Regions from separate parts of the Leptolyngbya sp. DQ-M1 genome, predicted to be linked through region 1. Evidence: predicted binding sites of a transcription regulator. Region 1 holds the regulator's gene; the other holds the start of a gene.

Region 1 (4,935 bases):
TTCCTTGCGGGATCAACCGATTCAACCCTTCTGGCGGATAAAGCTGCCAATAGCGATCGCGAGCTTCTAAGGAACTATTGCGCTCATCCACCGTAATAATCCGCAGCGGCTCACTTAATTCATTCGCAATCTTGAGCTTCCAATCTTTTGAGGAAGTCTGATCCCCCATCACTAATAGCGAAATCGGATACCGCTCCCGCAAGCCTTGAATCGTCGCGATCGTGCTTTCGGCGCTGATCACTTCATGATAGTAGAGGCGGCGATCGACCCCCATGACCGCTAATCCACACTTTTGCCGCCCTGGATCAAACCCCAGAATTACTGGCTGTTCCGCCATGCTGCGTCTCTACTCCCCTATTCGCTGGATATGTTAGCTCGATGCTCTCAGCACCACTTGTCCGTTTTGAACTGCCACTAATTCTATTTTGAGCGGCCCAGCCGTGTATGTGGTATCCGATGCGATCGCTCGCAGTTCAACCGGAGTGGGATAGCGCCGCAGCTGGTCAATGAATGATCCTAATGTAAGCAGTTTTTCGATTTGAATGTTGTCGTTCAAAACGCCAGCGACACGAGCGCGAGTATTAGAAACAGCAAGCAGTTCTTGAATCGACCGTTGGAAGTCCTGCGGTGCAAGCTTGGAGGGATCGATCGTTTGGGCAGCGATCGTCTCTCCCGCAGAAAACACAACCCGATTGGGGACTGCACTCATGTAAACAAACACGGGTTTGTTTTCGCCTTTGACATAGTTTGCGAGGGCTTGTACCCGAACCAGATAATCTTGACCATTCCTGATTTGTTGAATCAAACTTTCAACTTCCGTCGTCCGAATCTGCACAATTTGCAGATCATCTCGTCCGAGCCGCAGTGCCTCAACCGCAGAACGATTTGCATATTGCAGGAGTTGATCGATCGCTGCTTTCGCACCTTCCGAATTTCCTACGCGCACCACGCCAGAAGACAACACTTGTGTCCGATAAATCGCCAGATCGCCGCTGCGAATTAGCTCGACATCCCGTTCAATTTGCTGCAGTGTCGCAGTTAGGCTGGCTCGTTGTGCCTCTAATCGCTTCAGATCCGTCTCACGCTGCCCAATCACCTGATCGCGCTCATTAATCTCACGATCGCGCTGTTCAATCAGTTTCGTGCGTTCGGCAATCTCTGCATCGCGCTCGGCGATCTGCTGCTTGACCTGATCGCGCTGCGTAATCAGGGTCTTTTGTTCCGACTGCAGTTGATTGATATCGCTGCGGAGTTTTAATGCTTGACCAGACACCGCGACCAGTTGACGACGCGTGAGATCACGCTGCGCTTCGGTGGTGCGGAGTTGAGCATTGGTTTCCCGTTGGCGATCGATTGAAGTTTTCAGATCGGCATTGATTCGCTTTAGCTGTTCCTCAACTTGGGCGCGTTCCGATCGAGCTTCTGTGAGTTGTTTCTCGACTTGCGCTTTCTGAGCATCGGTCGCCTTCAGATCGGTGGCAGCTTTTTCCAAATCGCGTCCGCGATCGCGCAGCTCGGTTTGGATTCGCCCAAAGTTCAGCAGCATTTCGCGAAAGGTTTTACTTGCCAGCAGCAGCACTCCTAAAGTTGAGGCAGAAATCAGCGTTCCGGTCAAAATGGTGACTACGACCGCGGTTTGCTTCGGACGAAGATTAAACAAGCTAAGCCGCGCTTTTCCCACACGAGTTCCCAAGCGATCACCCACTGTTGCGATCACTCCACCCAACACCAACACCACCAGAATTAAAATCAGCCCGACATCGGACATAAGACTCCCAAGAGATCCTTAGACCAGCACTTTTACACTGGCAAGGCAATTCTAGATCCGCCTATCATTATGCCTGTTCGATTTATACTTCGGGCGGGTCTTCAAGGAAAGAATTCTAGTCCAATTAGGTAAACTGCTGACTTAGCGTTACCGGGTTGTGAACGGTGATTTTTTTCTTGTGAATCGAAATCATTTTGTCCTGACGCAAATCTCCCAGTAAGCGCGTCACCGTCACGCGAGTCGAACCGATCGCTTCAGCGATCGCTTGATGCGAGAGTTTGAGGTCAATCATGATTCCCTCTTGCGATGGGACTCCAAAATCGCGGCAGAGAATCAGCAAAAAGCTCACCAATCGCGATCCCATATCCCGGTGCGCTAAGGTTTCGATCATCATCTCGGTTTGCAAAATCCGCGAGGACAAGCCTTTGAGCATCAGCATCGAAAGTTCGGGGTTTTCCTTCAGTGCTTTCTCGACTTGCTCGATCGGGATCGAAAGCAACTCAACCGGGGTAAAGGCAACGGCGTGATAAAAGCGATCGGCTCTTTGTCCGGTAATCAGTGACAGCACCCCGAATACGCTATTTTCTCTCAGCAGCGCCACCGTAATTTCTTCGCCTGCTTCGTATACCCGCGACAGTTTGACGGCACCCTTGACCAGAAAATACACTCGTTCTGCCGGATCTCCGGGAAAGAAGATTGTTTTGCCCCGTTCAAACGTTTCAATCACGGGAGGATATGCACTTCCTCCAATCTGACGGAACATTGCTGCAAGCGGTCTATCCTTGGTCACAACCATTTCTTTCCTTGTCGTGTCGAGTGCTGGATGAGTTTACAAGCCGGTCAGCGATCGAGCTTTGTAAACAATTGATGACTTTAGACCACTAAAACTGAGTCACCGAATGCTTTTTGTACACTGCGCTACATTTTAGCCGTGATCCTGAAAATCTCTGGGAATTTTCTACTTTCGAGCGTGTTTTTTTCGGCACGCTTAGATTCTCCCTCTCAGGGCTGAATAATTTTGGAAGATTGTACCGTAACTCGAATCGGATGGCGATAGTGTCACTTGCACCCATTCGAGCGGATTCCTTTGTGCTGCTGAGGTCGAGACGGTTGCTATGCGAAATGAATACTGCCAATGGTGTTGCCTTTGGCACAGGCTTACTCATTTACTTTCGCTGAGGTTTTAGTCTCTTCAACTGATGCCGCAGCGCTTCAATTTCAGGTTTTTCTCGTCCGTAGCGCCACTTCACATACGCTTGGGAAATGTCTTCGATCGCACCTGCTTGCTCTTGAGTCCGCATGGTTTTTGCTCGTCGGGCATATTCTAGCGGCGTATCTGCTGAAGATTTACGAGTGCCTTGCGCTTCGAGGCGAGACAGCATTTGCTGATAAAGCCGCTCCATCGGTGCAAGCTTCTGCAACCGCTGGTAAGTTCGCCATTTTTTCCAGCCTTGACCACACAGCCAAACCAGCAAGGCAGTGCTAATCATTAGTAAACACGCGGTCAAGAATCCACCTAATCCTTGAGTAAACAGCGCCAAAAACCAGCCGATCGCGCTCCCGATCGTCCGAATTACTTCGCTGATCCAAGCCGTTACAGGCAGAGGTAGCCATCCCGCGACCCAGTTCCAAAATCGCTGCAGCAGACTAAAGGGCTGATATTCCTCGATCGAAGGCGGAATCAGTTCACGTCCCGGAATCGGGTCGATCGTGAACCATCCCATGCGTGGCACGAAGACTTCTGTAATCGCGTAAGCATCGGTATTCTTCACAATGTACAGTCCGGTGAAGGGATTAAATTCTCCGGGCGCATATCCCGCTACTAATCGCGCCGGAATGCCAATCGATCGCAGCATCATCGTCAGTGTCGTAGAAAAATGATCGCGATCGCCGCCTTGATTTTGCAAAAATGCCTCGACGAGATCTTCACCCGGCTTCAGCAAATCCAGGTCTTGCCGAACCTGATAACGCTGCTTCAAATACTGCCCCAGATAAAGCGCCTTTTCATAATCGGACTCGATCGGCTGTTCAGAAGTTGCCAGGATTCGCTTCGTTTCTTTAGCGACATTCTGAGCAATTCCCGCTGGAATCTGTAAGTGTGGACTCTCTTTTGGATACTGCGCTCTGGACGAATACAGCCGCAGCAACGTGCGATCGCGATACGGCACATCCGACACCACGGTATAAGTAATGCCATCGCTTAACTCGATCGGCGCACGTAATCCTGCTTCGGGGTCGATCGCAATTTCATCGGTCGGGAAATAGATTTCTCTCGCCCTTGAAAGCGCCGGAATTAGATTCGGCATTGGGGCAATAATCGTGTAGGTCTGCACCACTTCGCGTGTTTTGCCGATCGTCACCGGAGTCGGCAGAAAGAACCGATATGACCAAGGTGAGCGTTTAACTGTCTGCGTCTTGTCGTTGCGCGACACTTCCCAACCCTGCCCTGTGTAGCGATCGAAAGCCATCACCCGCCAAAAGCCTTCGATCTGCGATCGCACCCGCATAATGACTCGCGGCTTTAATGGATGCCGCACGTTTTGGCTAATCTTGTCGCCAAATCCACCATAAGACAGGTCATCCGGATCTTGGCTTTGCCCTGCGCCTTTTCCGCTCCCCGATCGCATTCCCACACGCGGATCTCGACTCTGACCCATGCCCGGATTGGTAATCACTCGGTTATTAAATCGCTCCTGAACGCTCACCGGAGAACTGACCGGAAATATACGTAACTGATAGCCAGGAAGTCGCGGCATCAGCGCAAAAATCACCAATCCCAATGCCAGCACGATCGCAAAAATCGCAGGCAGCACTCGAAAATTGATTTTCTTAAAGCTGGTGCGCTCTAACTTGACCACATCTACGCCCAAGCGCGAACAATAATCGAGCATCAGTACCGGGAGCGCGATCGCCAAGAATACCAGCAGCATTGCGCCAAACAGCATCGTCTGACTCAGCGTACTTGCCACCGACAGCAGCACTAGCCCAATCATCATCGAATAGCCCAAATCCTTGCGGCGTGGCAAATCAAAGCTGTGCAGCACTTGGATCTGAATCAGAAACTCTGCCAGCAGCAGCCGATTATCACCGTTCTGAGCACCACCGAGCATCCTGCCAAAAAAACTAAACAGCACGATCGTCATTGCGATCGCCAACAGGAATTTAAA
Region 2 (4,935 bases), on a different contig from region 1:
GCTTTGGTTCGCTCTAACGTAATCGCATCATCCGCGCTGTCTTCGCTTTTCGCTTTGATCGTGAGGGTCGTCAATCCCCGTAAATCAACCCGTAAGTCAATTTCTGGCTTTGTCACCTTGTTCGGTAACTCCCTCGCGGCAGCTAAAACCGTTTCCGAAAACTCTCGCGGTAAGTCATGCTTGCAGCACACAATGTCAATATCTGCCGCATCATCATCTGCACCCAAAACTTTCGCCACTTTACCGAGTGGCGCGTGCTGCCCGATCGGATAGCGTTTCACCTGAACGTGCGCTAAATGATCGATCGCTTCATCCAGCGCCAGTCCGTTTTCATTCACCTGCAACTCAAACAACAAGCGATCGTCGAGAGGAACTGCCCGAAATTCACCCGCCTCGGTCTTTTTAATTCGGGCTAACACCGATGGATTTGACCGTTCTAAAATCAGGCGAACTTCGCCTTCAGGACTGCGGCGACGACTGCCTTCTTTGGTGACGCGGACTAACACCCGATCGCCATTCCAAGCGTGATTCAGTTGGCTTTCGCGAATGTAGATATCCTCCGAACCTTCGACATCTTGAATCGCAAAACAGAAGCCTTTACTCGAACAGCGCAATTTGCCTTCAACCACACCGTCTTCGGTCACTCGGCGGTACTTGCCGCGTTCTTTGACCAGAACCCCGATTTTTTCCAGTGCATCAAGTGCAATCTGTAAGCGGCGCAAACTGGCTTCGTCGTTGCACTCTAGCTTTTTCTCTAAAGCTTTGGGCGCAACCAATTTATCATCTGTGAAGTTAGCAAGTAACTCAGCGATCGAGAATTCCATGAAGCGATATGTCCTCGTGTGTTCAACGGGGTGGTCAGGCTCAGCGGCTTTGAATTCGTCACTTATCACAAGATGCGATCGTTTAAAGCAGTTCTCGTACTGGCATCAAGCGATCGCATCTGGGTAAATCAACAAGCCGATGAGCTTCCCAGTTTTAGCAGGTGGGAAGGCTGCGAACGGTGTGCAGGTGATCGATCGGAAGCGGGTTGAAGCTCCGAAGTTGACCAAAATCAACGGTTGCGGAAGTTCTGTTTCCAACTCAAAACACACTGCTGGGACTGCTGAATCCTGTAAAGTTGCTGTTCATCCCTGCAATCCGGATGGAGTAGCGAACTTTTGCGCGACTGCTCGACAGTCTTACGTCACCCAGTAAAGCGATCCCCTTTCTATTCTTACTCAGGTTGGGCGCGATGACACATCGATTCTGCGAGAAATGTAGAAGGTGGGTGGAGAGTGGGGAAAGCATTGCTTTTGCACAAGAGCGATCGGGTAGTTCCTTCAACGCTTGTCCCTCGCTCCCCGCTTCTTTACCCTCGATCGCTAACATAAGCTATAGTGCGAGGGCAGATTTTAGAGCTAAGACGCAATGAGAAGGCTAAAACACTTCGCAAGCTGGTTATTGGTCAGCTTGATTTTATTTGGCTGTTCTGCTCCGGTGCAGGCAGATTCCACCAAAATTGATCCAAATTTTGAAGCCCAAGTTTTACAAGTCCTTCAGAAAAATCCACAGGCGATTTTAGACTCGGTGCAAGCTTACCAGCGTGAGCAACAAGAAACTCAGCGCAAAGCACAGCAGTCCTTTATTCAGGAATTGCAGCAAAAGCCAAAAGCGGTGATCGCCCAATCACCGACTAAAGGAGCCGGAAAAACCGTTCTTGTTGAGTTTTCTGATTTTCAGTGCCCCTATTGTCAGGCGGCAGCCGGAACAGTGCGCGAGTTTGTGACAAAGAACCGCGATCGCGTCACACTAGTTTATAAGCATTTACCGTTAACTAGCATTCATGCTCAGGCACTCCCAGCCGCAAAAGCCGCTTGGGCTGCCGGACAGCAGGGGAAATTCTGGGAGTTTCACGATGGCTTGTTCGCACAGCAGCAACAGTTAGGTGAGCCGCTGTATGCGAACTTGGCGAAAAGCTTAGGGTTAGACGTGACGCGCTTTGATCGCGATCGCAACTCTCAAGCTGCCGAGGCGGCGATCACAGCGGATGTACAACTCGCAGAAAAGCTAGGCATTAATGGCACACCATTCTTTGTGATGAATGGTCGCGTGTTTTCAGGGGATGTTGAAATCGCTGCCCTAGAGCAGGTTTTAAGTCAAGCGCAGTAAAGCAAGGTGAGGAGTGAAGATGAAACGATGGATGGTTTGGGTTTGTGCGATGCCGGTCACGCTCGCGTGTGCCGCAGGCAGCGTACTTTCAACTCGTGCCATGGCACAAACGCCCAGTCGCACGTATGCCCCGATTCCGCTGACTCCGGGGCGGGAAGTCAACGATCGCTTAGCCGATACGGATATTCCAACCGGAGACGGCAACTTTGCGCGGGATTACCTTGTGCAATTGCAGGCAGGGGATCAGATTGCGATCGATTTGTCTTCGGATAACTTCGATACGATCGTGGCGCTGATGTCTACGCGAGGAGCGACGATCGCAGAAAACGACGATGGTTCTGATGGCACGACCAATTCGCTGCTGTTTACGCGGATTGCGCGGGCAGGAAACTACATTGTGCGCGTGAAAGCGTTTGGAGAGACAGCAGGAGGCCCGTTTAAGCTGAAACTGACCCGATTAAGACCTACCCCCTAAACAAAAGAGGCAACCGATATCAGTTGCCTCTTTTGTTTAGCTGAAGAAAAAATGGTTGTCGTTAAACCGCTTCAAAGTTTTTCTCACCTGTGCGAATCCGAACCACTTGGTCAACGGGAGTAATGAAGATCTTACCGTCTCCAATTTCTCCGGTTCTGGCTGCCACGATGATTTTGTCAACCACCATGTCCACCTGATCGTCTTCGACCACGATTTCGATTTTGAGCTTTTGCAGAAACTCTACCGTGTATTCAGATCCCCGGTAGCGCTCAGTTTGGCCTTTCTGCCGTCCAAAGCCTCGGACTTCAGAAACAGTCATACCGACAATTCCAGCATTCACTAATGCAATTTTGACTTCATCGAGTTTAAATGGGCGAACAATCGCTTCTACTTTTTTCAAGCCTTACACTCCTTAATCCTAATTTCTATCGTTCGGGCATGACACTATCTATCATTGTTCACAAAGTAGATTTTGCAACATTTGATACAGATTCATAACTGAGTCTGCCCGATCGTAGTGCTGTTTCCGAGTTTCGCACGGAGCGATAAAAATCGGAATTCCCTGGTTGCAATTCGTAATTTCAGAATCGCAATGCGTTACGAATCAAGAAATTACTTCGCCGAAGGATTGAGTAAGGGACGCACCAGCAGGAAGCCTGCACCAAAAGCACTCACAACGATGAGCAAAATCACAGCGCCGAGCATCCAGCCGTTTAGCTCGATGCCTGATTCTTTTTCGAGTTTGAGTTTGCGCCGGGGTTGGCTGTCTTGCTCGATGACCAGCTTGTCGTCGTCCAGTGGTTTTAGCTCAAGGTGCGGCGGGATCACTTCAGCTTCCGGCTCTACGAGCATTCTCGGCGGCATCACCGGGATTTGAAATGAAACGGGTTCGCTGTCGAGGGTCAAATCGATCCGGGGCGGTGCCACAGGCTTGACCGGTGCGATCGAGTTAGAGAACTGGCGTAGATTGAGTGCCGATTGAACGGCTTTTTCAATTTCCTGACGCAGTTGCTGATTTTGCTTGGTTAACTGCTGGTTTTGAGTTTTGATCGACTCCATTTCCGTTTTAGCTGCCTGGAGTTCGGCAACCACTTCTCGATAGACAGAGATGGGCACGGAGGGGGAATAACCAACCGACGGGGGCTGCGGGGGCAGGTTCACCGATCGGGAAGGCGTTTTTTGCGGCATTGGATTCATAGCAATAAAGTATTTCGGTCGAAGCGTAATGGAATGCCCTGAGAATAGCCGCAATTAAAGCAATCAAAGCGATTTTCGTCAAGATTCTTCTAGGAAAATTCCGATTTGGGGATCAATTTCAGGGATTGTACGGAGAAGTTCCTCATGCAGATGGCGATCGTCGTGTAAATCGGGTTGCTAAGATCAGTCAGGTTATTTTTTCAGATTCAACATGACACAAGCGCAAGAACGCCCAGAAGTGAAGTATGGGGAACGCCTGATCGAAGAAGGCAAGCTGATTACTTTTCCAAATCCGCGACCGGGGCGACGCTACACGGTTTCGATTACGCTGCCGGAATTTACCTGTAAATGTCCGTTTTCGGGCTATCCCGATTTCGGCACAATTTATGTGAACTATGTGCCGGATCAGCGCGTGGTTGAACTCAAAGCGATCAAGCTGTATATCAATAGCTACCGCGATCGCTACATTTCTCACGAAGAAGCCGCGAATCAAATTCTCGATGATATCGTCACTGCCTGCGATCCGCTAGAGATCTCTGTCAAAGCAGATTACACCCCTCGCGGGAATGTGCATACGGTGGTCGAAGTTAGCCATACGAAGCCCGTTTAAGCTGGCGCATTCCAAGCCATCCGACTGTGCTGCCGATCGCATAGGGCGGAAAGTCTGACCACAAAAAGGTATTTCCGAGAATCAATCGTCCTGGAAGTGTAGCGCGGATGGCTTGGAGAAAAGGAGGCTGCCAGAGTTGCAAGAATTCGATCACGCACGCAAAAATAAAAACGCCGATCGCGGTTTTAGCGATCGATATTTTCGGAAAACAGAATTGAACCAGTGAAGCAAAGAAGATTTGATAAGCAATACTTCCGAACACATCGCTAAACCAATCTGGAAATAGCGGCGAGAATCGCACGAAGTAACCGAGTGGAATGATGAGTGCGATCGTCAGCAGCAAAGAGACGCGATAAGGCATCTATACTCCATGTCCATCGCGACAAAATTCTGTTGAAAGAAGCTTGATATTGGATTGATGAAGCTGGGCAGTTTGCAAAAGTGCTTCAGTCGCTGCTCTCAATTCAGCGATTTCTTGACGCTGGGATTCGACCGTATTGTT

Evidence for each region. Region 1 encodes NtcA, which controls nitrogen genes in cyanobacteria. Its sites were predicted from a motif close to TTTGTANNNNNNNNTACAAA; they were not measured.
Region 2: a site for NtcA is predicted at 3,098-3,117, ahead of NC981_RS21965 (P-II family nitrogen regulator). Genes of this name have one in related genera too.

The regions. Positions count from the first base shown of each region.
Region 1 covers NZ_JAMPLJ010000005.1:288,945-293,879, forward strand. The annotation lists gene NC981_RS17815 (pre-16S rRNA-processing nuclease YqgF) at 1-337, opposite strand, end outside; gene NC981_RS17820 (DUF3084 domain-containing protein) at 371-1,768, opposite strand; gene ntcA (global nitrogen regulator NtcA) at 1,893-2,564, opposite strand; gene NC981_RS17830 (DUF3488 and DUF4129 domain-containing transglutaminase family protein) at 2,935-4,935, opposite strand, start outside.
Region 2 covers NZ_JAMPLJ010000009.1:89,279-94,213, forward strand. The annotation lists gene NC981_RS21945 (ribonuclease R family protein) at 1-824, opposite strand, end outside; gene NC981_RS21950 (hypothetical protein) at 843-1,034, shown strand; gene NC981_RS21955 (thioredoxin domain-containing protein) at 1,411-2,151, shown strand; gene NC981_RS21960 (DVUA0089 family protein) at 2,171-2,626, shown strand; gene NC981_RS21965 (P-II family nitrogen regulator) at 2,688-3,026, opposite strand; gene NC981_RS21970 (hypothetical protein) at 3,239-3,823, opposite strand; gene queF (preQ(1) synthase) at 4,035-4,433, shown strand; gene NC981_RS21980 (DUF2809 domain-containing protein) at 4,411-4,794, opposite strand; gene NC981_RS21985 (hypothetical protein) at 4,795-4,935, opposite strand, start outside.